3 regions of the Paenibacillus sp. FSL M8-0334 genome follow, and region 1 is predicted to be linked to each of the others. Evidence: predicted binding sites of a transcription regulator. Region 1 holds the regulator's gene; each other region holds the start of a gene.

The links. The regulator LexA, encoded in region 1, represses DNA repair genes until DNA is damaged. The targets are predictions, from matches to a motif close to CGAACATATGTTCG.
Region 2: addB (helicase-exonuclease AddAB subunit AddB) is a predicted target of LexA. The motif match lies at 3,629-3,642, and genes of this name have one in related genera.
Region 3: MKX64_RS15020 (SPL family radical SAM protein) is a predicted target of LexA. The motif match lies at 5,951-5,964, and genes of this name have one in related genera.

The regions. Positions count from the first base shown of each region.
Region 1 covers NZ_JBBOCH010000002.1:2,088,830-2,099,087, forward strand. The annotation lists gene metH (methionine synthase) at 1-2,637, opposite strand, end outside; gene MKX64_RS23640 (1,2-dihydroxy-3-keto-5-methylthiopentene dioxygenase) at 2,817-3,353, shown strand; gene MKX64_RS23645 (FixH family protein) at 3,477-3,893, opposite strand; gene MKX64_RS23650 (HAD family hydrolase) at 4,147-4,938, opposite strand; gene MKX64_RS23655 (hypothetical protein) at 4,982-5,503, opposite strand; gene MKX64_RS23660 (DUF896 domain-containing protein) at 5,666-5,872, opposite strand; gene MKX64_RS23665 (LysM peptidoglycan-binding domain-containing protein) at 6,165-6,536, opposite strand; gene lexA (transcriptional repressor LexA) at 6,715-7,341, shown strand; gene glnA (type I glutamate--ammonia ligase) at 7,655-8,983, opposite strand; gene MKX64_RS23680 (MerR family transcriptional regulator) at 9,038-9,448, opposite strand; gene MKX64_RS23685 (methionine gamma-lyase family protein) at 9,531-10,258, opposite strand, start outside.
Region 2 covers NZ_JBBOCH010000001.1:404,319-414,576, reverse strand. The annotation lists gene mtaB (tRNA (N(6)-L-threonylcarbamoyladenosine(37)-C(2))-methylthiotransferase MtaB) at 1-484, shown strand, start outside; gene MKX64_RS01875 (NUDIX hydrolase) at 575-1,012, shown strand; gene MKX64_RS01870 (Na/Pi cotransporter family protein) at 1,040-2,011, opposite strand; gene MKX64_RS01865 (class I SAM-dependent rRNA methyltransferase) at 2,141-3,514, shown strand; gene addB (helicase-exonuclease AddAB subunit AddB) at 3,891-7,412, shown strand; gene addA (helicase-exonuclease AddAB subunit AddA) at 7,418-10,258, shown strand, end outside.
Region 3 covers NZ_JBBOCH010000002.1:198,935-209,192, forward strand. The annotation lists gene MKX64_RS14990 (ABC transporter ATP-binding protein) at 1-638, shown strand, start outside; gene MKX64_RS14995 (ABC transporter permease) at 631-1,404, shown strand; gene MKX64_RS15000 (bactofilin family protein) at 1,530-1,949, opposite strand; gene MKX64_RS15005 (M23 family metallopeptidase) at 1,977-2,948, opposite strand; gene cls (cardiolipin synthase) at 3,253-4,683, shown strand; gene MKX64_RS15015 (YitT family protein) at 4,846-5,763, shown strand; gene MKX64_RS15020 (SPL family radical SAM protein) at 6,022-7,011, shown strand; gene ligD (non-homologous end-joining DNA ligase) at 6,994-7,911, opposite strand; gene MKX64_RS15030 (ATP-dependent DNA ligase) at 7,915-8,784, opposite strand; gene ku (non-homologous end joining protein Ku) at 8,822-9,751, opposite strand; gene MKX64_RS15040 (hypothetical protein) at 10,018-10,258, shown strand, end outside.

The DNA.
Region 1 (10,258 bases):
CGGCGCATCCGGCGAAATGTTGGAGCGCACCGCCCGGGTCAGCTTGGGCATCGTTTTTTCCACTTTAGGCGCGGCTGCTTCCGCTTCCTGCTCCGCCAGAATCTCCTTGACGATCAGATCCCGCTGCACCGGATCGCTGATACGATTGGCCAGATCAAGGCCATCCATCGCGTCCTTGGCATACAGCACCATGCCGTCATATTCAGGGCGAATGCGGGTTTTCGTAAACTTCCGGGTCAGTGCCGCACCGCCGACAAGGATCGGAACGCTGATGCCGGCATTTTTCAAATCCTGAGCCGTCAACACCATCTGCTGCGCCGATTTGACGAGCAGGCCTGACAGGCCGATCGCATCCGGCTTCTCCCGCCGGTATGCCTCTATAATTTGCTCTGGTGGTACTTTTATACCCAGATTCACAATCTGATAACCATTGTTGGAGAGAATGATCTCCACCAGGTTTTTGCCGATATCATGCACGTCGCCCTTGACGGTGGCGAGCATGATTTTGCCCTTGACGGATGTTTCATTTTTCTCCATAAACGGTTCCAGATAGGCAACCGAAGCTTTCATCACCTCGGCGCTCTGGAGCACCTCGGCCACAATCAGCTCATTGTTGTTGAACAGCCGGCCCACCTCGGACATGCCCTCCATGAGCGGACCATTGATAATCTCCAGCGGACTGTAGATTTTGAGCGCTTCCTCCAGATCGGGAATAAGTCCTTCCTTTGAGCCCTCAACAACATAGGAAGCAAGGCGCTCCTCCAGGCTCAGGTTGGAGATTTTCTCTTTCTTCTCCACCTTTTTGTTGCGGAAAGCCGCCACGAAGGCAGCAAGCGTCTCATCATTCGTATGATAGATGAGTTCCTCAGCAAGACGCCGCTCCTCTTCCGGAATGGATGCATAACGTTCCAGCTTCTCTGTATTGACAATCGCGTAATCAAGCCCGGCCTTGGTGCATTCATACAGATATACCGAGTTCAGCACTTCACGCCCGGCCTCCGGCAGGCCGAATGATACGTTGCTGATTCCGAGGATGGTGTGCACCTTCGGCATCGCCTCTTTAATGAGCCGGATGCCTTCAATCGTTTCCTTGGCTGATCCGATATACTGTTCGTCCCCTGTTCCGACCGGGAATACAAGCGTATCAAAAATAATATCCTCCGGCGGAATGCCGTATTTGTTCACGAGCAAGTCATAGGAGCGCTTGGCCACCTTCAGCTTGTCGTCGCGGTGAATGGCCTGTCCGCTCTCGTCGATCGTACCCACCACGACAGCTGCACCGTACTTGTGAATGAGCGGGGTTACCTTCTCAAACTTCTCTTCCCCGTCTTCAAGGTTAATGGAGTTAATGATCGCCTTGCCCTGCGAATACTGCAGCGAAAGATCGATGACATTCGGATCCGTTGTATCGATCATGAGCGGCACTTTGACCTTTTTGACCACCAGCTCCAGAAACTGTCGCATATCCTCGGCTTCTTCACGGTCTGGGTCCTGTACGCACACATCGATAATATGGGCCCCGTTTTTCACCTGGGCTCTTGCAATTTCAGAGGCTTCTTCGTATTTGCCCTCGGCGATGAGGCGCTTGAATTTGCGCGATCCAAGAACATTTGTTCTCTCGCCGACCATGTACGGACGATTGGCCTGCTCGATATAGACCGGCTCAATCCCGGACAGGGCCGGAAGATGTGTGCCGGTGAGCGGCCGTGGCGCGAATTGCAACATCGCTTCCTTCAGCGCACGGATGTGCTCCGGCGTTGTGCCGCAGCAGCCGCCCGCGATATTCAGCCATCCCTTCTCGGCAAAGGCAGCCAGCTTCTGCGCGAGGGATTCCGGTGATTCATGATACTGCCCATTCTCATCCGGCAGTCCGGCATTCGGATAACAGCTGATTGCACAGCTGGACATTTCCGCCAGAGAGCGGATATGATCCCTCATAAATTCCGGGCCTGTCGCACAGTTCAAGCCAATCGAGATCGGATTCAAATGCTCCAATGATATATAGAAAGCCTCGATATTTTGCCCGGCCAGTGTCGTTCCCATCGGTTCAATCGTACCGGAGATCATCAGAGGCAAGGTAATGCCCGTTTTGTCAAAAGCTTGACGAATCCCGATGCTCCCCGCTTTCACGTTCAGCGTGTCCTGGGACGTTTCCAGAAGCAGTGCATCGACGCCGCCTTCAATCAAAGCAACTGCCTGCTCTTCATAGCTCGCTACCAGCTCCGCGAATGTCACCCCACCCGTGACGGATAACGTCTTCGTGGTCGGGCCCATCGCGCCGACAACATATCGGGGTTGCTCCGGAGTGCTGTACTTCTGTACGGCTGCACGAGCAAGCCGTGCCGCCTCCAGGTTAATCTCGCGCGCAAGCTCGGGTATATCATATTCGGCCAGAACAACCGACGTTGCGCCGAATGTATTCGTTTCGATAAGATCGGCACCCGCCTCCAGATATTTTTCATGAATGCTCTGGATGACATCGGGGCGATGAATGACCAATGTTTCATTACACCCTTCCAGCTCTTCCCCCCCGAAATCCTGGGGAGATAGATCCTCCTGCTGAATCATGGTGCCCATCGCACCGTCAAGGATTAATATTCGTTCTTTAAGCACATCTTGCAAGCTAGGCTTATTCAAGTTGCTGACCTCCCCGGAAAACGTTAAATCTTAGTGTAGCAGAATATTTTTCAATAGAAAAGAAGCCGGTTTCGCGTGATTAGCATCACGCAAGATTAAATTGCATTATAACAGATGACAAATCATGTGACGAGAGCTATAATACTTATTAATCCAACGGGAGAAAGAGGGATATGAACATGGCAGAGATTGTAATCCGAAATACGAACGAACGCATCACAGGTGAAGATAATGTCCGGGCATTCTTGAACAGCCAAGAGGTTGTCTACGAGCACTGGAACATGGAGAAACTCCCGGCAGATCTGCGTGAGAATTTTCAGCTGACGGATGAGGACAAGAACCGCATCTTAAGCATCTATGATGAAGAGATTAAAGATCTGGCTGCACGCCGCGGCTATAAAATTTGGGACGTTATCACATTGTCTGAATCCACACCGAACTTGGAAGAGCTGCTCAAGAAATTTGAGGAGATCCATACGCACTCCGAGGATGAAATCCGCGCGATCGTTGGTGGCAAAGGGATTTTCATCATTAAAGGCTCGGACGAGGTCGGCTACTTCAACGTCGAGCTTGAGCCTGGCGATGTCATTTCCGTTCCGGAGAACACACCGCACTTTTTCACATTGATGGACAACAAGAAGATCATTGCCGTTCGTCTCTTCATTGAAAAAGACGGCTGGGTAGCTACACCTGTAGCAGATCCACAGTTCAAATAAGTCGACATTCGGCTTCACTTCACCCTGTGTCCATGAATACGGGCATATGGAACAGAAGCGTTCGCAACGAGAAAGGCAGTGCCGCCCCGCCGATTCACGAAGGGTTCAGGCACTGCCTTTTGTCTATTCATCGGATGTCAATACGGTTAGCTCCTTGAGCGGCATCGAATGCTGGCCTCTGGCTGTTACATGCGAAATCACACGGTATGTACCGGGACGATCAAATGATTTGTCCATCTGGTACACCCCGTCTCCCGCATGCTGTACAGGTACGGTGACCTGCAGGCCGCCGCCCTGCATCGCAAATTCGAACTCTACCTTGTCCGCATCTTCAACCGGAGCTCCGCCATGCGTAACCTTGGCCTGAATTGCCACTGTCTCGCCGACCTGGATTGTATCCGGACTTAGGGTAAGATCAACGAGAATCGGCTCCAGCATCATCTCGTCATCGACGCCTTTGGCATCGCCATCACTGCAAGCCGAAAGCGCGACTGCCATCAACACCATCGCAGCAAATAAAGCCATCTTCTTCCTCGACATACACGTCCACCTCGTTATATCATCCGCCAAATCGTCGCCGACACCCCATGCCGACATCTTAGCGCTAATTTTACTTCGTTCTCCTTATTATATTGTAATCTCCTTTTTTTTCTATCTCATTCCCCTTACAATTGTGTGACGAACATCACAGAGCTATATAAAAAAAGCCCGTAAAGCGGCTTTACAGCCGCTCCACGAGCCTCCCTATTTCCATTTCGGTGTTTCATCATATCCCCGAGCCATCCATGCTATTCTATACTTCGGACAGAATCGCATACAGCTCGGTCAAATGTTTGATTTCATAATCAGGGGTAATCTCCGGATCATGAGGGCGGCCGGTTCGATTGATCCAGACCGTAGTCATTCCCGCTGCGTTCCCGCCTTTAATGTCGGTAGTCAGCTTGTCCCCGACCATCACAGCATCCTGGGGCTCAATCCCGAGCAGCCCTAAAGCGTGAGTGAAAATGGAAACATCCGGCTTCCCTTTGCCGAAGCTGCCCGAAATGACAATGTGATCAAAATAAGGGGAAAGCTCCGGCACGCCATCCAGCTTCTCTTGCTGCAAGTCCGGACTGCCGTTGGTCAACAGCAGCAGCTTCACTTTGCCTTGCAAATATTTCAGCACTTCATAGGTCTCCTCATATACATAAGGGCGTGCTCTACGCTCAGCGCCGAACTGGTCCGCCAAGGAAGCTGCCAATGTCTCGTCATCGATCCCGCAGCGCAGCAGCCCCCTGCGCCAGGACTCTTTCCGGTAGACCGGCGCCAATTGCTGAAGCTGCCGGAACTCCGGCTGTTCGCCAGCGGTGAAATTTGCCCACAGACCTTCAAACGGATTAATGCCGATCATTTTGGTAAATGCATAGGTATCGTATGACTCATATAACGCTCTGGCCTCTTCACGGACCGAAGCCAACAGTTCCGATGCATTCACACCGGTATGCTCGGCCGCTGTCCGGCAGGTTGCCTCAAACGCCTCTTCCACACTGCGCTCATCCCACAACAACGTATCGTCCAGATCAAACACTACCGCCAGTTTCCCCATTATCTCTCCCCCTCATTAACACCCTAGTAGCCTGTAACGGATATCAGCTGCGTTCAACCGGAATATGATGTACCTTGGCAAACTCTTCAAGTCTTTCGCCCATCGCCTTCGTATCATATCGGTTAATCAAGCGAGAAAATACCCAGTTGCCGCCGCGTCCCTTGCCTTGAATAACCACGGAACCGTCAGCAATCAGAATTTTCTCAATTTCTGAGACGTTTAGACGACGCTCACGGTTGAATTTAAAGGTGGAAACTGCCGCTTTCTCAACCTTGAGATACGGCTTGCGCAGAAAGATCATAACAGCAAGCAGTATATACAAGCTGACGCCAACCCAGTTGAGCACGCTGTTGCTTTGGCCCTCTTCCGTTGTAAAAGTGCCGAGCAACGCATACAATGCGGCTAATGCCAGCAAGATGATCGGAAGCACATACTTGCGTCCTCTGAAAATATCCGCTGATCCTGCCGTACCCGAGCCTTGATAACCTGACAGCCCCTGCTTTTTCCGCTGCTTGTTAAGCTGCGCCATATTTTTGTTCACTTTTCTTTCCCACGACCGTGACATACATGACCTCCCAAAATAATGTCCAATGTTAAGCGATGATCATTCTTCAGGATTGTGACTGCCTCCTGAACAGGCATCTTCCATATAATAAAGAACCTAACCATCTCATGGTACCGCTGCTGTGCATATCGGGACCGGGATGGATCAGGCTGTATATAACATTTAATGCTTCAATCTAGGGCCACCTTTTTGGTCGTTGTCATCTACCCACTCGATGGACTCCAGCTGTTGCCTGAAGTTTTTGCGAATATTGTTAAGATAAATTTCCCGAAGCTCTGCTCTTTCCTTCAGCTCTTCTTCGGTCAAGCCCTCGTTTTTTTGTTTACGGGCTAAAACATTAATGCGTTCAACCAATGTATCGATATCCATAACTTCTCCTCCATTCCCAATATCATTATAACTTAAACATGACGAATAGAGCTTGTCAAGGCGCGCAGCCCGAACAAGCTCTGGAACAACATCATGGAGGAAAAGACGTGATGTCCGGTACAATATAGAAATCGCTCTGTATCAGCATATAATCATAAATTAAAGCATCATAAAAGGAATGACGCTTTAATTGAGCGATCAGCGTGTACTGATGAATCCCCCGTCTCGATCACAACAAGGATATCATCTCTCTAATCGACAAGGAGCAACCAAATAAAACAGGTCACGAGCCTTACCATACAGGCAGCTTCAACACTTCCCCTGCTTGAATCTCCGTCCCCTTCAGCCCATTGTAACGCCGTATATGTTCAAGATACACACGTGTATCTGTATTCTTCGGTTTCTGACTAGAAGCGATGCTCCACAGTGAGTCTCCAGGTTGGACAATAAACTCGACCGCTTGAACCGGCTTGTCCGCGCCGCCCGCAAACACCGTATAAGCGCCTGTCCATCCCGATACAATAATAAAAAGAAGCAAAACGATCTTGATCGCCGGAATCGTCGACATATGCTGTCTTGCGCGCTTCATCCATCTCTCTGCTACGCTCTCCTGCTGTGCAGGAACCGTATCATAAATGCTCCGGTATGTACTGTATCTCAACATGAAAACATCATCTCCCCAAACAGGTGTTCTCTTATGCTCTTAATATAACACGAACACCTGTTTGATTCAATAGGTTCAAGGAACATTTGTTCTATTATTTTTTTAGAACTTATGTTTGTACGAACGGAGGTTCTATGTTATAATTTTACCAAACGTTACTAAGTGGGGTTGATACGGCATGTCGAAAATATCCAGCCGCCAACTGGCGATACTAGAGTTTATCCGCAATGAGGTTCGCAGCAAAGGTTACCCTCCATCCGTCCGGGAAATCGGGGAAGCTGTCGGACTGGCTTCCAGTTCTACCGTTCACGGGCATCTGGACCGCCTGGAGAAGAAGGGCTTAATCCGCCGTGACCCGACGAAACCAAGAGCAATCGAGCTGCTGGGGCAAGAGGAATCCGAGACCAGCCATATGTTCACCCATACGATCGCCAGAGTTCCTGTTGTCGGGAAAGTAACCGCAGGTGTGCCGATCACGGCTACCGAGAACATTGAAGACTACTTCCCTCTCCCTCAGCATTATGTAGGTGATGATAAAGTGTTCATGCTGTCGGTTGTCGGGGACAGTATGATTGATGCAGGCATCTATAATGGTGACTATGTCATCGTCCGGCAGCAGCAGACCGCTGATAACGGAGACATCGTCGTAGCGATGACCGAGGACGATGAAGCGACTGTTAAGACCTTCTACAAAGAAAAGGATCACATTCGCCTCCAACCGGAGAATCCAACCTATGAGCCGCTGCGCCTGAATCATGTTACCATTCTTGGCAAGGTCATTGGACTGTTCAGAGACGTACACTGATTTAATCGAAAGCCACTGAACATGAAATCGAGGCTGCTTCCCGCTAACCTGCGGGGAACAGCCTCGTTTTTTTGTACTGCTAAATAAAATTGTTCATCGCCAAGCCCCGGCATCCATTTCCCACGTTTCTTCCTTCTTAACTTTTCGTCCCTTTCTCTAGCATGCTTGTTTGGTTAGGAATTGGCCGGCCCTTGCCCCGTTTCAGCGACGACCCATCGGATACTGTCCGGCTCGCCAACCATTTGCTAATCCGTCTAGCCATACAAAAACCCCTTGCACCAGACGGCGCAAGGGGTTTGGGCACATGTTGAAATTAATACATCGTAATGTACTGATCGCGTTCCCATTGATGTACTTGGGTACGGTACATATCCCATTCAATCTCTTTCAGCTCATAGAAGTAAGCCAGTGCGTGATCGCCCAGCGCTTCAGAAATCACTTCGCTGCGGATCAGCTCGCTCAGCGCTTCCTTCAGGCTTGCAGGCAAGCTAGGGATGCCTTCTTCAATGCGCTCTTCTTCGGTCATCACATAGATGTTCCGGTCGATCGGAGCCGGAAGCGACAGCTCGCGCTTAATGCCGTCCAGTCCAGCTCTCAGCATAACAGCCAAAGCCAGGTAAGGGTTCGCAGCCGGATCTGGGTTGCGCACCTCAATCCGAGTGCTCAGGCCACGGGATGCCGGAATCCGGATCATCGGACTGCGGTTACTCGCGGACCAGGCAACGTAGCAAGGCGCTTCATATCCAGGAACCAGACGCTTGTAAGAGTTGACCGTCGGGTTCGTGATCGCTGCAAAAGCACGCGCATGCTTCAGAATTCCCGCCATGTAATAACGCGCTGTTGCACTCAGGCCGAGCGGATCATTCACATCGACAAAGGCGTTCTGGTCGCCTTTAAATAGAGACAAGTTGCAGTGCATGCCCGATCCGTTCATTCCGAACAGCGGTTTAGGCATGAACGTTGCAATCAGACCATGCTTGCGAGCAATCGTCTTAACAACGAGTTTGAATGTTTGGATCTGGTCTGCCGCTTTGATGGCATCCGCATATTTAAAGTCAATTTCGTGTTGGCCAGGAGCTACCTCATGGTGGGACGCCTCGATCTCAAAGCCCATCTCTTCCAGTGTCAGCACGATATCGCGACGGCAGTTCTCGCCAAGGTCCGTAGGAGCCAGGTCGAAGTATCCGCCTTGGTCATTCAACTCGGTGGTCGGATTGCCCTTCTCGTCGGTCTTGAACAGGAAGAATTCCGGTTCCGGTCCCACGTTCATCGAAGTGAAACCCATCTCCTCCGCTTCCTTCAGGCATCTCTTCAGAATTCCGCGAGGATCGCCTGCAAACGGCGTTCCGTCCGGCATGTACACGTCACAGATCAGACGCGCTACACGAACTTCCGACACCCAAGGGAAGATCATCCATGTATCCAGGTCCGGATACAGGTACATATCCGATTCCTCGATCCGCACGTAGCCTTCGATGGACGAACCGTCAAACATCATTTTATTGTCAAGCGCTTTAGGCAGCTGGCTAATCGGAATCTCAACGTTCTTGATCGTTCCCAGCAAATCGGTAAATTGCAAACGGATAAACCGAACATTTTCCTCTTTGGCAATGCGCAAAATGTCCTCTTTAGTGTAGCTCACTGTATCCTCTCCCTTATAAAAATGACAATTTTACTACCCATAAGCATCGAATCCTTATTTATTAAAGAACCGGGATAGCTCACCTTGAATCAACGAAACCTGACCCGGCCGCTTGCCTGTAACCAATTCCTGCTTGAGCAAACGGCGTAGCTGGGACTCTGACATCTCACGGCGTTTATTCTCAGTATCTGCCGTAATGACAGTAGCCTCCTCCGACTCTTTCGTTACAGGATTCATTACCTGCTTGATCCCGGCGATATTGACACCCTTCTCGATTAAAGCCTTAATCTCCAGCAGGCGCTCAACATCATTAAAGGAAAACAGGCGTTGGTTGCCCGAAGTACGGGCAGGGACAATCAAGTTGTGCTGTTCATAATAACGAATTTGTCTGGCGGATAGATCCGTTAGCTTCATTACGATGCCGATTGGAAATAGCGCCATATTCCTGCGAATCTCATCACCCATATCTCATCAACCTTCCAAGTGGTCTATTCTGATCTTATTGTACATTTCCTAATCAGACACGTCAACCACATGTAAGCTTAACTCACAGAAGTTTATAATCTTTCATACTCTGAAGTGCCATAAGTACCCCATATTTAACATGGGAATACGTTAAACCTCCCTGCATATAGCCGATATACGGAGCTCTGATCGGGGCATCGGCAGACAGCTCGAGGCTTCCGCCCTGAATGAATGTTCCAGCTGCCATAATAACCGGATGCTCGTAACCCGGCATATCCCATGGTTCCGGAACGACATGACTGTCGACCGCAGCCGCCTTCTGAATGCCCTGGACAAATGAGATCAGCTGATCTGCACTGGCAAATGAGACAGCTTGAATGAGATCCGTCCGCGATTCCTGCCAACTTGGCTTCGTCTGAAATCCCACCTCCTCAAACATCGCCGCAGCAAAAATACTTCCTTTAATAGCTTGTCCAACCGTGGACGGAGCCATAAACAACCCCTGATAGATGCCTCGGGTCGTCCCGAGCATCGCTCCAACCTCGCGCCCGATACCCGGCGCTGTCAGACGATAGGCCGCCTGATCCACATAACGTGCCTTGCCGCAAATATAACCGCCGGTCTCGGCCAGCCCGCCCCCCGGATTTTTAATAAGCGAGCCCGCCATCAGGTCAACACCGACTTGGGTAGGCTCCAATTCCTCGGTAAACTCCCCATAGCAATTGTCCACAAACACGATCAGATCGGAACGGATCGCCCGAATACGCTCTACCATTTCGCCGATCTGTTGAACGGTAAAGGAAGCCCGCC
Region 2 (10,258 bases), on a different contig from region 1:
GATTCGTCAAGCGATGCCTGATGTGGGCATCACGACCGATGTGATCGTCGGCTTCCCTGGGGAGACGGACGAGATGTTCCGCAACGGCTACAACCTGATGAAAGAAATTCAATTCTCGGAGATGCATGTCTTCCCTTACTCGAAGCGGACCGGCACTCCGGCTGCCCGGATGGAGGATCAGGTGGACGAAGAGGTGAAGAACGCGCGCGTTCATGAGCTGATCGACCTGTCTGAACAGCTTCAGCTGGCGTATGCCAAACGCTTTGTCGGCCAGGTGCTGGAAGTGATTCCGGAGCGCGAGTACAAGGGCGGTTCCGGGAAAATGCAGGGATACAGCGACAACTATCTTCAACTGGTATTCAACGGATCGTCAGATCTTGAAGGCCAGATGTGCCGCGTAAAGGTGACCAAGGCCGGAGTCAATGAGTGCGAAGGCGAACTGGTCAGCGTTATGCACAACGGATTAACGGCAGCCGCCCAGTAATCTTTCGGCTTGGCCGTACCTGACAAGGATTTCATTTCCCGAATTCAACCGGAAGTGAAATCCTTGTTGCACATGAAGGAGGATGCAGACATGACACGAAAAGAGATATCCGCAGGCGGCGTCGTGTACCGATACCATGAAGGCGAGCTTCAAATTCAGCTCATCCAGGACCGGTACGGCAAGACCTCTCTTCCGAAAGGCAAAATGGAGCCGGGTGAAACGGTGGAGCAGACCGCGCTGCGCGAAATTGTTGAAGAGACGGGCATTGTTGGCCGCATCATCACACGAGTGGATATCATTCCTTATAAATACAATCATCCTGAATACGGTATTGTGGACAAGGAGGTTCATTATTATCTCGTTGAAGCAGTGCAAGGCACCTTGAAACCCCAGCTGGAAGAAATCAACGGGGTGGATTGGCATGCGCCGCTGGAAGCCTGGAACAAGCAGCGCCGCAACGGGTATAACAACAATGATGTCATCCTGCGCAAAGCTTTGGAGCTGCTTCAGGTGAACATTCCTCGCTAAATCCGCCGCAACGGCCGAACCTCCCGATCAGGGGCGGGGTTTCCGGGACCATACCGGGAGATAGCATAACGGCAGGGCCAGCAGGGAACAGATGATGTTGAACAGCGTCTGGGCGTGGGCGATCTGTCCGGCCGGACCAGCGGCAAACCAGCCCGAGACGGTGGTCAGTCCGAGGATGAATGGGGCGAACAGCACCGCTCCCCCGATATTGAGCACCATATGGGACCAGGCGACAAAGCGACCGGCAGCGGTGCTGCCGATGGCGGCGATCAGGGCGGTGACACAGGTGCCTACATTGGAGCCGACGACGATGGCAACGCCAAGCTCGGGCGGCAGCGCGCCGGCTGTAGCCAGGCTCATCGCCATCGCGATCACGGCCGCGCTGCTGTGCATGATCGCCGACAGTACGGCGCCTGCGGCAATGCCCCAGAGGACGCTTTGGGCAGCCTGATCAAGGAACCACTGGAACAGGCCGAGGCGCTCCAGGTCAGCCCCGATGGATTGCATGAAGCGGATACCGAGCAGAATGGCGGCAAAACCGGCGGCCGCAAGGCACAGATACTGGCTGCGTGTCAGCAGGTTCTTCAGCGACGCATAGCCGCGGGGGACCCGCTCGGCGGATATGACCAGTCCTGCCCAGAGCATCAAGGACAGCGTCAGCAGCGGCAGCGCAGCCTGTCCGATCTGCAGGCTGATCAGCTCGGTGGTGACGGTCGTCCCGATGTTGGTGCCGAGGATGATGCCAAGCGTTCCGGAATAGCTGAGCAGTCCGGCATTGGCGAATCCGATTGACAGCACGGTTACGGCTGTGCTGCTCTGGAGCAGGGCCGTAACCGCCATGCTGGACACCATGCCTTTCAGCGGAGTCGAGGTCGCCTTGTGCAGCCATCGCTGCAGAAGGGGACCGGCCCAGCGCTGCAGCGCGGCTTCCATCACCTTCATGCCAAGCAGAAACAGGACAAGGCCGTAACAGATAGGAAACCATAGTGAAGACAGCATGATGTTCTCCTTTTCTGGCAGATGAATTCGTTGCTTCGAAGGCAGCCTTTTTAACTACGTATATGACCGGGGGCGGACATGCATGCCAATGAATAGCCCCGGGGAGACAAATAGAGGAGTGAAGTGTAAGTGCCATCGGTAATTTTGGATCGGAGCCGTAAAAAAAGATTGGAGCAGGGCCATCCCTGGATATTCAAGAGCGAGATTGCCTCTGTTGAAGGGGAACCTGCTGCGGGGGAATTGGTGCAGGTACTGAACCATCAAGGTCGCTTCCTGGCCGCCGGCTATTATAATCCGGCCTCGCAAATTACGGTGCGGGTCGTATCTTATGAGCCTATTGAGCAGATGGACCAGGCTTTCTTCGCTGAACGATTCCGTCAGTGCATGAGTCACAGAGAACGGTTTGTGCAAGGGGAGAACGCGTATCGTCTTGTATATGGCGAAGCCGATTTTCTTCCCGGGCTCATCGTGGACCGCTTTGCTGACGTGCTGGTTATCCAGCTGCTGACGCTCGGGATGGATCGCTGCCGTGACGAGATTGTGAGCGCGCTGGTTGAAGTTGTGAACCCGACCGGAATATATGAGCGGAGCGATGTATCCGTTCGGGAGCTGGAAGGCCTTGAGCAGCGCAAGGGCCCGCTGTATGGGGAATGCCCGCGCCATGTCACGGTGACCGAGAACGGCCTGAAGATCAAAGTGGACATTGTGGAAGGCCAGAAAACGGGCTATTTCTTCGATCAGCGGGAGAATCGTGCGTCGATCAAGCCGCTGATGACCGGCTGGGGCAAACGCAGCGGCATTACACTGCAGGAGATCGAAGCGGACGGACAGAAGAAGAGGGTGCCTGTGAACAAAAGCGGCAAGGAGGTTACCTTTCCGTTCTGGGACGGCGCGACGGTGCTGGAGTGCTTCTCGCATACGGGCAGCTTCACCCTTCACGCCTGCCAGTACGGGGCGAAGAAGGTTACCTGCCTGGATATTTCCCAGCACGCCATTGACAGCGCGCGGGAGAATGTGGAGCTGAATGGCTTCCAGGAACGGGTGGAGTTTGTTGTTGATGACGCTTTTGTCTACTTGCGGAACCAGGTTAAAGGACTGGAGGAGCGTGAGCAGCGCGCACGCGCGGATCAGAAGGTGGATACCTCCAAACCGCTCACGGCCGGGGGCGGGCGATCCTGGGATGTTGTCATTCTTGATCCGCCGGCGTTTGCCAAGACAAAATCGGCGGTGAAGGGCGCTTGCCGCGGCTATAAGGATATCAATCTGCACGGCATGAAGCTCGTTAACGAGGGCGGTTATCTTGTCACCGCAAGCTGTTCCTATCATATGCGTCCGGATCTGTTCCTCGAGACGATCCAGGAGGCAGCGCAAGATGCAGGTAAAGTATTGCGTCTGGTCGAATGGCGGGCTGCGGGCAAGGATCACCCGCAAATTCTCGGTGTTCAGGAAGGACACTACCTGAAGTTTGCCATCTTCGAAGTGAGAAGCAAACTTAAAATATAGCGGTTCGGATTGGCTCCATCCATATGGAAATGAAAGGCTCTCTCCCGGTGTGGAGGGGGCTTTTTGGCGTGGAGATACGGTCCCCAGTCTGCTGGTCCGAATGCTAAATAAATCCAAACGTATGTTCCGTGGATATGGACTTATGTTATACTATTAACCATCAGCTTCAGGCTATTGCCCGCTGGATTTACGATCCGTCAGGCATGCTGCGAAGCGAGTTGAAGGGCGGCTTGAGCCTGCTGGATACCCAAGGGCCGGCTCTTTAGTGAAGCATAGTAATTTGCGTGAATAGACGCTTTATAGATCGCTCTAAAGTAGAGACAATGGATTCGTATATAACGTTTCAGCAGAGCTGGAACATGGGAGGAGGAACAGCATGTCGGTTCAGTTTCTGATCGGCAGGTCCGGCAGCGGAAAAAGCACGGCCATCCGTCGGGCGATTGCAGAGCGGTTGAAGGAGAACCCTTCGGGTAGCCCGATGATTCTGCTCGTGCCGGAGCAGGGCTCCTTTGAGGCTGAATATGCGCTCGTCGCTTCGGATGATGTCCGGGGGACGATGCGGGCCCAGGTGCTCAGTTTCCGCCGTTTGGCCTACAGAGTGATGCAGGAGACGGGCGGTGCCGCCAAAGTGGCCGTCAGTGAGGAAGGCAAGCGGATGCTCCTTTACAAAATTTTAAGGCGCCGCAAAGAGGAACTCAATCTGTTTAAGGATTCTGGGGAGCAGCTCGGGTTCGTCGGAAAGCTGAGCGAGCTGTATACGGAGCTGAAGCGGTATTGTGTGGATACCGGCTGCATCGAGGAGCAGCTGGAGCGCTTGTCCGCCCCGGGAAACGGCTCTCCGCTGCTGCAGCGGAAGCTTGAAGATATTCTGAAGGTATATCGGGATTTTGAACTTGAAATCTCGCGATTGTATATGGATGAGGAGGATACGCTCGCCACGCTGGCTGAAGGGATGTCAGCTTCCGCGTATATGCGAGGGGCTGAGGTATGGATCGACGGCTTCAACGGGTTTACCCCCCAGGAATACAGGGTGCTCAGCGAGTTGATCCGGCATGCGGGCAGCGTTACGGTTGCGCTGACGCTGGACAAGCCCTATGCCGAAGGAACGGCCCCGCATGAGCTCGATTTGTTCCACCCGGCTGCAGTTACGTACATAAAGCTGAAGGGGATCGCCCATGAGCTGGGCGTAGAGACGAAAGATCATGTGCTTAGACCCGATCCGCTTCCCCGCTTTCAGGATCGGCCCGCACTTGCCCATGTGGAGTCGGGCTATGACCGGAAGATCCGGTGGCAAGGCAAGCCGCTGGCGCTGGATGGCTCAGACGGGCTGCTTCTATATGCGGCCAGCCATCGGCGGGCGGAAATCGAGGGGGCGCTGCGTGAAATGCTCCGCCTCGTCCGGGAGGAAGGAGCCCGGTTCCGCGAGATGGCCGTGTTTGTACGCAACCTGAATGAATACGAGCATCTGGCTGGTCCGCTATTCCAGGAATATGGCGTTCCGTTCTTTCTGGACCAGAAGCGAAGCGAGCTGCACCACCCGGTTGTGGAATTTCTGCGTTCGGCGCTAGATATCATTGTGCGGCGCTGGCGATATGAGGATGTGTTCCGCTGCATCAAGACCGATCTGGTGCTTCCGCTGGACGGCTCGTTGTCCCGCGAAGACATGGATAAGCTTGAGAACTTCGTGCTGGCTTCCGGCATTCAAGGCTCGCGCTGGACCGATGGACGTCCATGGCGCGGCGTGCCAAGCCTGTCGCTTGAAGATGGGGAGGATGCATACAGCAGGGCCGACAGGGTGGATGAAGCACATCAGCTGATCGAGCGCTGCAGGGCTGCTATAGCGGCCCCTTTGCTGTCATTCGAGAAGCGATTGAAGAAGGCTGGCACAGCCAAGGAGCAGTGCACGGCGGTGTACTTGCTTATGGAAGAGCTGGCGATTCCGGAGAAGCTGGAGCTGCTGAGCCGCGCTGCACTGGAGGCCGGGCGGCCGGAAGAGGCGAGGGAGCATCGTCAGGTATGGAGCGCTGTGCTTGATCTCCTGGATCAAATTGTGGAGATGATGGGAAGCGAGAAGCTGGGGACCGAGCTGTTCGCCGGCGTGCTGGACACCGGTCTGACTGAGCTGAAGATGGGACTGGTTCCTCCGGCGCTGGATCAGGTGCTGATTGGCAGCATGGACCGGACGAGAGCGGGCGGCGTGAAATACGCATTTCTGCTCGGGATGAATGAAGGCGTCGTTCCGGCCCAGTTTCAGGACGACGGCGTTCTGACTGAGCAGGAGCGGACAAGCCTGGAGCAAGCCGGCGTGGAGCTGGCCCCGGGCATCGCCAGAAAGCTGCTCGATGAACGATTTCTGATCTACAGGGCGCTGACGTCAGCGAGCATGCAGCTGTGGGTCAGCTATCCTGCAGCGGATGATGAAGGGAAGCCGCTGCTGCCGTCGGAGGTGATCCGTCATCTGAAGCGTATGTTCAGGGTCGAGGAAGGCGCATTGCCGCCGCGGCCGCACGGAGGACTAAGCGCCGACGAGCAGGAGCGCTATGCGGTTCATCCGGGAAAATCCTTGGCCTATCTGACCGCTCGCCTTCGGGAGTGGATGAACGGGGAGCGGATTCCCGACCTGTGGTGGCATGTATACAACTGGTTTGCGGAGCAGCCGGAGTGGAGAGGTTCACTGGAACGTATGCTGACTTCGCTTCAATATACGAATGAGGCTCGCAGGCTGGGGCAGGAGACAAGCAAGCGGCTGTACGGAACGAAGCTGCGGACGAGCGTATCGCGAATGGAGCGGTTTGTTGCCTGTCCGTTCTCGCATTTTGCCTCTCACGGCCTGAAGCTGCGGGAGCGCCAGCTCTACCGCCTTCAAGCTCCGGATATCGGGCAGCTGTTTCATGCTGCGCTCAGCAGCATGGCCCAGAAATTTCAGGCCCAGCATCGGAGCTGGGGACAGCTGACGCCGGAGGAATGCCTGCGCGAAGCCGAGGAAACGGTAGAGCGTCTAGCGCCGATGCTGCAGGGCGAAATACTGCTCAGCTCCAAGCGATACGGTTACATCAAGCGCAAGCTTAAAAATATAGTCGGCCGGGCTTCCGTCATTTTGGGCGAGCAGGCGCGCAGAGGCCACTTTGAGCCGGTGGGGCTTGAGCTGGATTTCGGTCCGGGCCAGCCGCTGCCGCCGCTTACCTTTCAGCTTCCGGGCGGGGTGACGATGGAGATTGTCGGACGGATCGACCGGGTGGATATGGCGCGTGGCGAGAACGGTCTGCTGCTGCGCGTGATCGATTACAAATCCAGCCAGACGGATCTGCGTTTGCATGAGGTATATTACGGGCTGTCTCTTCAGATGCTGACCTATCTCGACGTGCTGCTGACGTTCGCGGAAGATTGGCTTGGAGAGCACGCGCTGCCTGGAGGGACGCTGTATTTTCACGTGCATGATCCCGTGCTGCAGTCGGCTAACGGCATGGCCCCTGAGCAGGCGGCCGAGGAACTGCTTAAGCGGTTCAAGATGAAGGGTCTGCTGCTGGCGGATCGGGAGGCGGTGTCCCTCATGGACTCCTATCTGGAGAAGGGGCACTCGGCCATTCTGCCGGTGGCGGTGAAAGCCGACGGCAGCTTCTACAGCAGTGCGGCTGTGGCGACGCCCGAGCAGTGGGATGTGCTTCTCTCGGCCGTACGGGACAATATTCAAACGATCGGCGCCCGGATTACTGGCGGGGATGTTGCAATCGAGCCGTATCGCATACAGCAGGAGACAGCGTGTACGTTCTGTCCGTACCGTCCAGTGTGCCAGTTTGACGAAGCGATTGAAGGCAGCGACTATCAGCTGCTTGGCAAGCCTGGACGAAATCAGGTATGGGAGCTGCTCGGACAGATGAAGGAGGGAGAGGGACAGTGAGCGAGATGATCGGCAGAAACGAAATTCCGCCCAAGCCTGAGGGCAGCTTGTGGAGCGATGATCAATGGAAAGCGATCGTCCTCTCCGGCAATGACATCCTCGTGGCTGCCGCTGCCGGATCGGGGAAAACCGCGGTTCTGGTGGAGCGGATTATTCGCAGGGTACTGGATCCGGAGGCCGGATTCAGTGTGGACCGGCTCCTCGTCGCCACCTTTACGAAGGCGGCGGCTGCCGAAATGCGGCAGCGGATTCGGGAAGCGCTGGAACGGGAGCTGACCGGCGACCCGGATAATGAGCATTTGCGCCGGCAGCTTGCTTTGCTTGGCAAAGCCTCGATCACGACGCTCCATTCTTTTTGCATGGATGTGATCCGGCGCTATTATCAGCTCATTCCGCTCGACCCGGGCTTTCGCATTCTGAATGAACATGAAGCGGATCTGATGCGGCAGGACATTATGGAGGAGCTGTTCGAGGAGAAGTACGGCGAAGCTGGTGATGGCGGTGATTTTATACGCCTGGCTGACTGGTTCAGTGGGGAGCGAACCGATGATGCGCTGTATCGGCTTGTGCAGCGGCTGTATGATTTTTCGCGCAGCCATCCTTGGCCGGACCGTTGGCTCAGAACGACAGCGGCCGATTTTCTGGTGAGCGACACGGCTGCGCTCGGAAGCACCGGATGGGTGCAGAGCATCATGGCGGATGCAGCCCTGGCTTTAAGCGGGGCAGCCGGTCTGCTGCAGCAGGCGCGTGTCCTTGCTGCTCAGCCTGGCGGACCGGGAGCATATGCGGATACGCTGGATGAAGATTTACAGCTGGTGAACAGGCTGCTGGAAGCTGTACAGAGCGGGCCGTGGGAATCGCTGTACAGCATCTTCCGCGATGCCTCGTTCGGCAAGCTGAAATCGGTCCGCAAGGACGAGGTGGAGCCGGAGCTGCAAGAGCGGGTGAAAGAGCTGCGCGAAAATGTGAAAAAGACGGTGAATGAGCTCAAAACCTCCCTGTTCGGTCGTCCGGCAGCCGAATTCTTGAAGGAGCTTCACACGGCAGCTCCGCTGATGAATGAGCTTGCGGAAACCGTTATCGCTTTCGGTGAGCGTTACCGGCAGGCCAAATTGGCCAAGGGGCTCGTCGATTTCAATGATCTTGAGCATTACTGCCTGCATATATTGCGTCACACGGATTCCGAGCCTGACCATACGATGCCGTCGGATGCGGCGCTTGAGTATCGCCAGCAGTTTGATGAAGTGCTGCTGGATGAATACCAGGATACGAACAGCGTACAGGAAAGCATCGTCCGCCTGATCTCCAGGGAGCAGCCGGGCAACCGGTTTATGGTTGGCGATGTGAAGCAGAGCATTTATCGCTTTCGGTTGGCGGAACCGGGGCTGTTTCTGGATAAATATAAACGGTTTGTGTCAGACATCACGGAGGGGCAGTCTTCCGCAGCGCAGGCCGAAGGTGGGCTGGATTCAGACGCTGCAGGCATTCGCATCGATCTGGCGCGGAATTTCCGCAGCCGGATGGAAGTTGTCGATGCCGTCAACTTGCTGTTCCGGCAGCTGATGAATGAATCGGTGGCCGAAATCGCTTATGACAAGCGGGCTGAGCTTGTCTGCGGCGCTTCCTTCCCTGACCATGATGGGGCTGGGGCAAGTCCGTTTCAGCCGGAGCTGATACTCATTGACCGCGGCGGCAAAGGCGCTGATGAATCAGGCTCTGAATCCGAGCAAGAGGAGGAAGGAGCCGACACCGTTATCGAGGCGGTGGAGATGGAAACCGCCCAGCTGGAAGCCAGAGCGATCATAAGCAAGATTCGCGAGATGACCGGGGAGACGGGCGCGCCGCTAATGGTGTACGATAAGTCGCTCAAAGCGATGCGGCCGGTCGAGTATGGCGATATGGTTATTCTGCTTCGTTCGGCCCAGCTGTGGGCGCCTTTGATTCTGGAGGAGCTGCGGCAGGCCGGTATTCCCGCGCTGGGGGAGCAGAACAAGGGCTACTTCCAGGCAACGGAAGTGGAGATCATGCTGTCATTGCTTCAGGTGATCGATAATCCCCGGCAGGATATCCCGCTTGCGGCGGTGCTGCGTTCTCCGATCATTGGCTTGAATGAAGAGGAGCTGGCACAGGTTCGTCTGTGCGCGAAGGGAAGCTTCTATGACGCTTTGCTTGCGGCTGTTCGGCAAGGCGGACCGCTTGCCTTCTCGTCTGAGCGGAGAACGGGACTGGTGAATGGGCGCTGGGTGAGCGGCTATGAGCCGGAAAGCTTGGCCGAAGCAGCCGTGACGCATGAGCTGGTTGCCGGCCATCCTCCAGGGACCGACAACGGGCAGAGCGAACAGTCTGCCATATCGGCCGAGCTGGGGATGAAGCTGAGCGGATTCGCAGAGCGGCTGGAGCGCTGGCGTGAAGAGGCGCGCAAGGGAAGTCTGAGCGAGCTGATCTGGCGGATTTACAGCGAGACAGGCTATCTGGACTGGGTTGGCGGGCTGCCCGGAGGGAAGCAGCGTCAGAGCAATCTGACGGCGCTCTACGACCGCGCAGTGCAGTACGAGCAGGATACGTCCTCGAGAGGACTGTTTCGTTTCCTTACATTTATTTCGCGTTTGCGGGAGCGCGGCGGAGATCTTGGCGCCGTGGGCGGAGCAGAGAATCAGGGGAATGCGGTCAGCCTGATGACGATTCATAAATCGAAGGGGCTGGAGTTTCCAGTCGTCTTTGTAGCCGGATTATCGAAGAACTTTAACCAGCAGGATCTGAACGCTTCTTTCCTGATGCATAAGGAACTTGGCTTCGGTCCGAAATATGTGGACGAGTCGATTCGGGTCAGCTATCCGACGCTTCCC
Region 3 (10,258 bases), 1.9 Mb from region 1:
TTATGTCGGGTTATAAAAATCTGATTCACTATGCCCGCATGATGCCCGGCATTACCGAGGAGCGGATAACGGAGGTTGTCAACCTTGTCGGCCTGGGCAATCGAATCCATGATAAGGTGCAGACCTATTCGCTCGGCATGCGTCAGCGGCTTGGCGTGGCTCAGGCGCTTCTTCATCGTCCGAGGCTGCTCATTCTGGATGAGCCGACGAACGGGCTTGATCCGCAAGGAATTCGCGAGCTGAGGGACTACCTGCGCAAGCTGGCGCAGGAGGAGGGGACAACGGTGTTTGTCTCCAGCCATTTGTTGTCGGAGATGGAGCTGATGTGTGATACGGTGGGCATTATCAGTCAGGGGAAACTGGTCGATGTCCGCGCCCTGAGGAACGCTCACGGCGAGCCGGAAGCGGAGGATACGGCCTTTATCGTCAGCGATCCAGCAAGAGCGGCAGAGGTGCTGCAATCCGCTGATCCGACCGTTCAGGGCAGCAGCGTCGTTGTGCGCGGCACCCCGGACATGGTGGCGGAGATGAATGCACGGCTAGTGAGTGCAGGGGTGAACGTATACGGGATTATGCCTGTTACGCGTTCGCTGGAGGATCAATTCCTGGAAGTGACAGGAGGGGAAGCGATTGAATAATTTCATCCGTCTTGTCGCGAACGAGAATATGAAAATTTACAGCCGTCCGCGCACATGGGTCATGCTGGGCCTGCTGGCGCTGTTCAGCTTGGCGATGCCGGTCCTGCTCTATCTGACCGGAGCCGATATGGACCTGTGGACGGTGTTTACGTGGACCGAAAGCTTCACCTATTTGCTGAACATCATATTTGCAGTTGTCATTGCTTCCGATCTGGTCGCTGGAGAGTTTAGCTGGGGAACGATCAAGCTGCTGCTGATCCGGCCTTGGAGCCGGGGCAAAATCCTGTTCTCCAAATATATTGCCATGCTGCTGTTCGGACTGCTGGGCACTGTCATATTGTCTGTTGTCGGGATTGTTTCATCAGCTCTGTTATTCAGTGGGAACCAGGCGATGGGCGCCGGCTTCGAACAGTCGCGGATGCTGGATTCCATGCTGCTGGTGCTGACCGATCTCATTCAGCTTGTGGTCATTGCCACGATCACCTTCATGCTGTCCACCGTGTTTCGCTCCAGCAGTCTGGCGATCGGCTTGTCGCTGCTTATTCTGTTTACGAAGGATCTGTTCGGCATGCTGTTCAATCCGGAGAAGCATGTCTGGGCGAAATATGTTCTTCTGCTCCATACCGATCTGAGTGTGTATATCCATTCACCGGTAGGCCCAGGAGGGACAAGCCTGGCGTTCTCCATTGCGATCCTGGCAGGGTATTCCATCCTGTTCCTGCTCATATCCTGGTGGGTATTCACCAAGAGGGATGTTACAACATGATACAAAAGGAGCTCCCATACATCTCATCCAGATGCGAGGGGGCTCCTTTGTTGTTTCTGCGAAAGCGGGTATGGATGATCGTGAATGCCGGGCCAGTGCGCATCATGGAGGCATTCATTACTGCCTTAGCCCACATCCGAATGCTTTACAGGCAGTACGCTGAGCTCCGAGCTCTCCTGAGCGGCGCTGTTCGTCTGATCCTCCATGCGGCTGACGCCGTTAAGCTGGCCGCCTTCCATCACGATCAGGGAGGAAGCCACCACATTGCCGAACATTTTCCCGGTCGGCGTGATCGTCAGCTTGGTTTCCGCCGTGATGTCCCCATAGACCATGCCAGCGACGATGACTTCGTTAGCCGTAATGTTGGAGCGGGCGACTGCGCTTTCGCCAATCGTGACGCTGCCTTGGCTTTCGATCGTTCCCTTGAAGCTGCCGTCGATCCGAAGGTCGGCATTGCTCTGCAGGGAGCCCTCCATTTCCGTTCCCGGACCGACGAGTGTGTCCATTCGAAGCGCTTGACGTCTGGCTTTCCTGTTTCTTCGCATGTTGATTCCTCCTGTTTACTTTTATTTTCATTGCAGATACGGCATCGGGTCGACGGTTTGATTGTTTTTGACCACCTGGAAATGAAGATGTGGTCCTGTACTGCGGCCGGTATTGCCGAGCTTGCCGATGATGTCGCCTTGCTGGACCTGCTGGCCAACAGACACGTTAAGGCTGTCCAAATGCATGTACCACGTTTCCAAGCCGTTCGGATGCTCGATGACGGTGTAGATCCCGCGGGCGCCGCTTCGCTCTGCGGCGGTGACTATGCCGGAGCCTGCCGCATAGATCGGATCGCCGACACTTCCGGCAATGTCGATGCCGGCATGATAGGCGGAACGGCCGGTGAAGGGATCGCTGCGGTACCCGAAGCTGGAGGAGATCCTCTTGGAAACCGTGGGCCACAGTGACGGTGTTCCTTCCAGCATGACCTGGGTCTCCAGCGCCTGACCCAGCGTGCGGGGAATGTGGGATTCCATCCGGGAGATCAGCGCCTGAATCTCGGCAAAATCATCGCGGGTTTCCCTGGCCAGCGCGAGCATTTCATTCTCATGGACCGCGATAAATTCCCCGCCGACAAACATCCCTTGCTCCATGCTGACCGATGACGTTGCATCCTTGAACGTACCGTTTTCCTTGATGAACTCCTGGAGCTCCTGCTCCAGCTGCTGAACCCGCTCCATCTGGGCTCTGGTCTCCTTGGCCTCGCCTGACAGCTCGATGATGGCCTTGTTCAGCCGTTCGATGGCCGCGTCCTTATCGGTGACGGTAACCTCCATCTGCAGCGCTTCAAGGCTCTTCAGCGCGAGCTGCTGCTCCAGCTGTGTAATGGTCTGGGCGGACTGGATCTGGAGGGAGACGATCAGCCCGGCAATGGACAGAACAGCTGCGGCAGGCACGGCGATCATCATCGGCTTGGACAGTTGTACCTGCTTGACAGAATGCTGGGCATCCCGAAGAACGAGGAGGGTCAAGCGTCCCTTGTGCTGCGCGGTTTTCATGACATCACTCCTTTCGATTCGGAAAATAGGGGATTTCCATACGTCAGATCGGGTCGAGCATACTCCTTATCTTCTATGTATTCTACTTTCTCGGAGAACATGTCAAAAAAATAGGGCGAGCCTATTTTTATTCATCATGACAGGTTATTGGTTATGTATTGAATAAATAGCTGGAAGAATGGACAATGATGAATCTTGAGGCTGCTCCTGCTGTGCAGGGCATTATACCGATGCAGCGGCACGGACTCGCTGTTCGCATTATTCCAATTTTAGCGATTATCATACTAGTTAGGAGGCTGCCCCTATGCAGTGGCTTCTGCTTGCACTCATGGCTTTTGTTTTACAGATGGCAGCGGTCCTGCTGCTGGAATTCCGCAATCCGTCGAAGACGGTGGCATGGCTGTTTATTTTATTTTGTCTTCCGTTTCTCGGTTTCGTGCTCTACTTTTTTATCGCCAGGGACTATCAGAAGCGGTTCAAGTTCCGCGACAAAGGATCAAAAGTATTTCGGGAAATTCGCGAACATCTGTGGAAGCGGGTGACGGTGGTCGAGAAGCCGGAGGAGATGAACAATCCTGAATTCAGAGGGCATCTGCGGCTGTTCAACCTGCTGAACCATTTGTCTGAGAGCCCGATTACCGGCTGCAACGAGACCCGCGTGTTAACCGATGGCGAGGAGACCTATGCCGCGATGCTCAAGGCGATGGAAGAGGCGAAGGATCATATTCATGTGGAATTTTATATTTTCAGACATGACAAGATTGGCACCAAGTTTCAGGATGTGATGATCCGTAAGGCGAAAGAGGGCGTCAAGGTTCGTCTCATCTGCGATGGCCTCGGCAGCTATAAGCTGAAAAAAGCGTTCATCCGGCGATTTCAGGAATCGGGGGTGGAGTTCTATTTCTTTCTTCCGGCGATGGTGTCGATGTTCAGTCGGCGCGTCAATTACCGCAATCACCGCAAGATTGTGATCGTGGACGGCACCGTCGGGTTTCTCGGCGGCATTAATGTCGGGGATGACTATTTAGGCAAATATCCGAAGATGGGGTACTGGCGTGACACGCATCTCGAAGTGAAGGGGGATGCGGTTTATTTTCTGCAAAATGTGTTTCTGCATGACTGGCGGCTGGCGTCCGGAGAACGCATCGCGGACCCGCTGCTGTACCCCGAGCACGGCTGCACAGGCGAAGAGCAGGTTCAGATCTTGAGCAGCGGGCCGGATCAGAACTGGAACGCGATTCAGGAAATGTGCTTTGGGGCCATCTCGGTTGCTAAAGAGCGAATATGGATCACCAGTCCCTATTTCATCCCGGATGAAGGCGTGTATGAAGCGATCAAGACGGCCGCCGTGAGCGGGGTCGATGTCCGCATCATTATTCCGGACAAAGCCGACACGCGCCTGGTGAAGCTCGCCAGCCTGTCTTATGTGGAGGAGCTTATGGCTGCGGGCGTGTCCTTTTACGAATATGAAAAAGGGTTCATTCATGCCAAGGTGATTATCGTCGATGAGATTCTGGGCTCGGTGGGCACGGCGAATATGGACATGCGCAGCTTTTTTTGCAATTTCGAGCTGACGGCTGTAATGTTCAACAAGCGCCCGATTGACGATCTTGTCGCCGATTTTGAAGAGGATCTGCGGAACAGCCGCCCGATCGAGTGGGAGTCCTTCCATAAGCGTGGAGGCAGGCAAAAAGCGGCGGAGATTCTGTGCAGAATGCTGTCTCCGCTGCTGTAGCAGCCTGATATCTATGTGATCATAAGTTCCGGTTGGTGGCAGACACAGCGCAGGTGCACGCTTGCGGTATATGGCGTTTCATCATTTTATGTTAAAATATATATATAGCTGCAGCTCATAAATATATGAAACACAGATCCTCAGAATGAACGGGGGAAATTTATGTCAAGTCATGTAAAGGTTCTTGCGCATGAGGAAGAGGAGCAGCAGAAGCCGGAGAATCTGAAGGCGGGCGCGGTCCCGAAAAGGCTTCTCCGCCGTCTGGTGTTTTTGACTTTCGGTGCGTTGTTTATGGCTGTAGGGCTGGAGATTTTCTTAGTCCCCAACAAAATTATTGATGGGGGGATCACCGGGGTATCGATTATGGTTGCCCATTTTACCGGCGTTCCGCTCGGGATATTCCTCGCCTTGTTCAATCTGCCATTTCTGTTTATAGGGTATAAACAGATTGGCAAGACATTTGCCTTGTCCACACTGTATGCCGTGCTGGTGATGTCCACCGCAACGTACGTTCTGCATCCGGTCAAGCCGCTTACGATTGATCCGCTGCTGGCGGCCGTCTTCGGCGGCATATTTCTCGGCGTGGGCGTCGGGCTTGTCATTCGCTCGGGCGGATCGCTGGATGGTACGGAAATCGTGGCGATTCTGATCAACAAGCGAACGCCGTTCTCGGTCGGGGAAATTGTGATGTTCATCAACGTGTTCATCCTGGGCAGCGCGGGCTTTGTTTTCGGCTGGGACCATGCGATGTACTCGCTGATCGCTTATTACCTCGCTTTCAAGCTGATTGATATTACGATTGAAGGCATCGACCAGTCCAAATCGGTCTGGATCATCAGCGACAAGTACAGGGAGATCGGCGAAGCCTTGACCCAGCGTCTGGGCCGCGGCGTCACTTACCTTGAAGGAGAGGGCGCTTATACCGGCGACAGCAAAAAGGTCATCTTCGTAGTCATTACCCGGCTGGAGGAAGCGAAGCTGAAATCGATTGTGGAGGATTGGGATTCCCAGGCTTTCCTGGCCGTCGGGAACATTCATGATGTGAAGGGCGGGCGCTTCAAGAAGAAGGATATTCATTAGGCCGGAAGAGCCGGGCCGGACTTCGCATCGCTCAGGCTGGACCGGAACGATATAGAGGATCAGCGGAACATAGTAGTCATAGATATAGTAGTCATAGATACAGGCTGTCCAAGAGAATGCGGGTGCGTTCTTGCGGGCGGTCTTTTTTTTGGCCTTCTGGAAGCTTGCTGAAAATTCCATTTGAAACAGAACATATGTTTGGTTTATGATGGGGAATATAGATTGCAGCACTGGCATTAGAAGGGGAGGCGGGTTGCCATGCCAACGACAACTTATGAGACCGTAACTACGAAGCAGACGTTAAATCGGGTTCAGGAGGAGCGAATGCCTTTTGACTGGTCGATTAATCCGTACCGGGGCTGCGCTCACGGCTGCAGCTTCTGCTATGCAAGGGCCTTTCAGTCCTTCATGGGGCTTGGAGCGGAGGATGAATTCCAATTTCGCATTATGATGAAGAGCAATGCAGCCGAGGCGCTGGAGAAGCAGCTGTCTGGCATGGCGCGCAAGCTCGGCCACGACATCGATGCGCTGGGCAGACAGATCGGTCAGGTGACCATCGGGACTGCGACCGATCCTTACCAGCCGATTGAGGGTAAGGCCGAAATTACGAGGGCGTGCCTGAAGGTGCTGGCCAAATACCGGATCAGCACCAGCATTACAACGCGGTCGCCCCTCGTGCTCAGAGACCTGGACATTCTGACGCAGATGAAGGATGTATCGGTGAACATCAGCATCAATACGCTGGATCCCGGCATCATCCGCAAGCTGGAGCCTGCCTCCCCGCATCCGCACCAGAGGCTTGAAGCGCTGCTCGGGCTATCGGAGGCCGGTATTCAGACCGGGATATTTGCTGCGCCGGTGCTTCCGTTCATTACCGACGAGGAAGAAGGTTTGCGCCAGCTGCTTATGGCAGCGAAGGAGCGTGGAGCGGCGTTTGCCATGATCTCTCTGCTCCGGCTGTCCAAGGATGTGAAGCGCTGGTACATGCAGACGCTGAAGGAGCAATTTCCGGACAAGCTCGCTTCGTATTATGAGCTGTACCGAGGTCCTTATGCAGAGGAAGGATACGTCCGTTCATTCAAGCAGATGGCTGCGAAGCTGCTTGCGCAGTGCGGCATGAACGACGGATCGGCACCGGCTCAGCCTCGGGTGAAGGCTGCAAGCACGAGAAAGCTCCCTCGTCCTTCCGCAGAAGTGACGGTGAGGGAGCTTACACCGGAGGTCGAGCAGCTATCCTTTCCGTTTTGAGCCCCGGCCCGTTCCGGTCTTCAGATGACGAATGATATCCTGTACCGGCTGCGGAGGCAGCATTTGCAGAAGATCGCCCTTTTCTTTCAGACGCTCTTCGATATTGAGCAGATGGAAGTCGGTTGGAGACACATTGGACTTCACCTCTTCCCAGGTCAGCGGCGTGGAGACGGTGGCAAGCGGACGGGCCCGCGGCGTATAGGGAGCTGCGAGCGTTCTGCCGCTGTAATGCTGGAGGTAGTCGAAATAGATCTTGTCTCCGCGATGTTTCTTCAGCCGCTCAATGGTGAACAGCTTCGGATGCTTCTCGGTCACGTATTGACCGACGAACAGCCCCACCGAGCGCAGCTCGTCAAATGTCACGCCTTCGGGAATCGTCACAATAATCTGGACGCCGGTCGCGCCCGACGTCTTCGGCACCGACTCGATGCCGAGCGAGCGCAGCGTGTCGCCGACAATGGAGGCGGCCTCCATGATGCGCGGCTCTTCCGGCAGTGACGGATCCAGATCGATCATCCATTCGCAGGGCAGCGGGCTGCCTGCATAATGGAGCGATGGGTGAAATTCAAGCGCAGCCAGATTGCCGAGCCACAGCAGCTCCGGCAGGCCGTTGAGCAGCACATACCGGATATTCTCATGGACGGCAGTCTGCACGAAGTCCGGAGTTGGCTCCGGGGCGTTCTTCTGATAGAACGATTCGTCCCCCGCCCCATGAGGATAGCGGATCGTGGTCAGCAGCCGGTTGCGGCAGTAGCGGAGCAGGAAGGGGGACAGTGCCGCCAGCTTCTGCAGGTACATCGCCTTGGTGATGCCCACCTCCGGCCACAGCGGTTTGTCCGGGTTCGAGATTTGAATTTCCTGGCCCTCAATGACGAGGGTTCCTTTGACTTGACGCGGCATCCGCTACACCCCTTCTATGGCGAGCAGCTTCGGGTGGCGCATCAGGCCGTCCTGGCTCCATTCCAGAAAGGTAACGGATACCTGGATGGGCCGGCTTAGCCACATCAGCTGCTCTTTCTTCAAGTCGGCATGAAGGACGGGGGGATGAAGCTCGGCGCGATGCTGTCCGGCATAGTTAAGCAGTCGCGCCTTGGTCTGCTCGTTCAGGCCGAGTGAAGCTCGGCCGATATAATGGCCCTCTTCGTTAAACAGCACAAGGCTGGCCACGCGCCCTTCTCTTATGATAAGAGCCATCGCCGAGGCGTCCATCTCGACGGCGATTTTCTTCTTATACCAGTCTTTATGCTTCTTCCCTTCCCGGTATGGGGAGGCCAGGCGCTTCATCACAACGCCCTCCCAGCCGCGTTCCTCCGCCCATTGCCACAGGCTGGCCCCCTCCTGAAACAGATCGGTAATGATTAATCCGGGGATGTTCGGCGCGAGGGCTTTCAGCCGCTGATGCCGCTCCACATAGGGGAGCGTACGCAGGTCTTCGCTGCCGTCAATGAGCAGATCGAACAGCACATAGGTAAAGGCCGGCGCACCGGCACCTGCGCTGCGCGAGCGTTCACGCTGAAGCACTTTTTGGAACACAGGCCGACTGAGCTCCGGGTCGAAAAAAACAACCTCGCCGTCCAGCAGCAGACGGCGACGGCCGAGCTTCTCGACGGCATGGACCACTTCGGGGTAGAGCGAGGTCTTGTTCAGGAGCTTGCGGGAATAGAGCGAGACGCGGCCCTGATCCAGTGTAGCGAGAATCCGGACACCATCCCATTTCAGCTGGTAGCCCCATTCCTCGCCGTCCAGAAGGGCATCTGTTGCTATCGGAGCCATAGGCTCCTTCGGAAGCAATTCCTCTAGCGATTTCATATCAGGAACCGGTCTCGGTCTTCTTCGATTTGGTCCGGCGTTTCGGCTTCGGGCCTTCCGGCTCCGTTTGATCACCGCTGGCTTTAGCAGCAGGCTCCTTGGCTGCTGTCTTGCGCGTCGTTTTCTTACGCGGCTTGGTGGCGGTGCCCGGATCGGTTCCGATCGGCTTCACCGCTTCGATGCTGGCCTGCAGGGCAGCCATCAGATCGACCACATTGGTCTCCTGGCGGGCCGGGGCAATCTTGATCTCTTCGCCAGTCACCTTGCTGTTGATCAGATCAAGCAGCCGCTCGCGGTAATCATCGGTATATTTTTCCGGATCGAACGGTGTGGAAAGCTGGTCGATGAGAAGGCGGGCCATGTCCAGCTCTTTATCGTTCACTTCGGCTTTTTCCGGCAGGTTCGGCACCTGTGAAATCGGGCGGATCTCATCCGGATAGAAAATCGTCTCGATCGACAGGCAGTCATCCAGCACGCGGATGGCGGCTAGGCTGCTTTTGGAGCGGATCGCCATTTTGGCAATGCCGATTTTGCCGGATTGACGCATCGCTTCCATAAGCAATCGATAGGCGTTCGTTCCCGCCTGGTCGGGGGAGAGGTAGTAGGTTTTCTGGAAATAGATCGGGTCAATTTCCTTCAAATCAACAAAATCAAGAATCGTGATGTTCTTGTTGTTCTCTCCGGCAAGCTGGTCGAGCTCTTCTTTTTCAAACAGCACAAACTTTCCTTTCTCATATTCATATCCTCGCGAGATTTCCTCCCAGCCAACCTCCTCCTCGCAGACCGGACATTTGCGCACATACGACAGCGGGCTGCCGCATTCCTTATGGACATAGCGCATCGAGATGTCTTTGTCCTCGGTGGCGGAGAACATTTTGACAGGGACGTGGACCAGTCCGAAGCTGATCGCGCCCTTCCATACCGTATGCATCGATGAAACCCTCCTATTGATAAAGATTCGGCTGTACCGTTCCGCTCGATCTGTGGCTGATATGATTCCTGAATGAATGAACCTATAGGGGCACAAATCCGCAATATAGCAGTTTCTACTAGCTTGCCCAAAACCTATGGCAAATATAAAGGCTCCAAATCGACCACAAAGGGCCTGCCGGCTTGGACTCCTTCAGTTCCGGGAATAATCCCGGCATGAATGTGGCATATTGACGGTGATGCGTCATATCAAGGAGGGATACCGTCATGCTGGAGCCTGAAGCAAACAGACAGTCCGAAGAGATTCAGAAGGATCGGGCCTCCGATCATGCCTCTTCGGGCCCGGTGTCCGGACATCAACCGGACTGGAGCCGACTGACCTCAAGCAAGGAAGATCCGGCTGTCCGGGAGTCGACGATGTTTGATATCGACCGGATGATCAATGAAGGTCTGGGTGGAGGCAATGTGACCGAGGACAACGGCTGGATCGGTGCCTCCACCACCGATA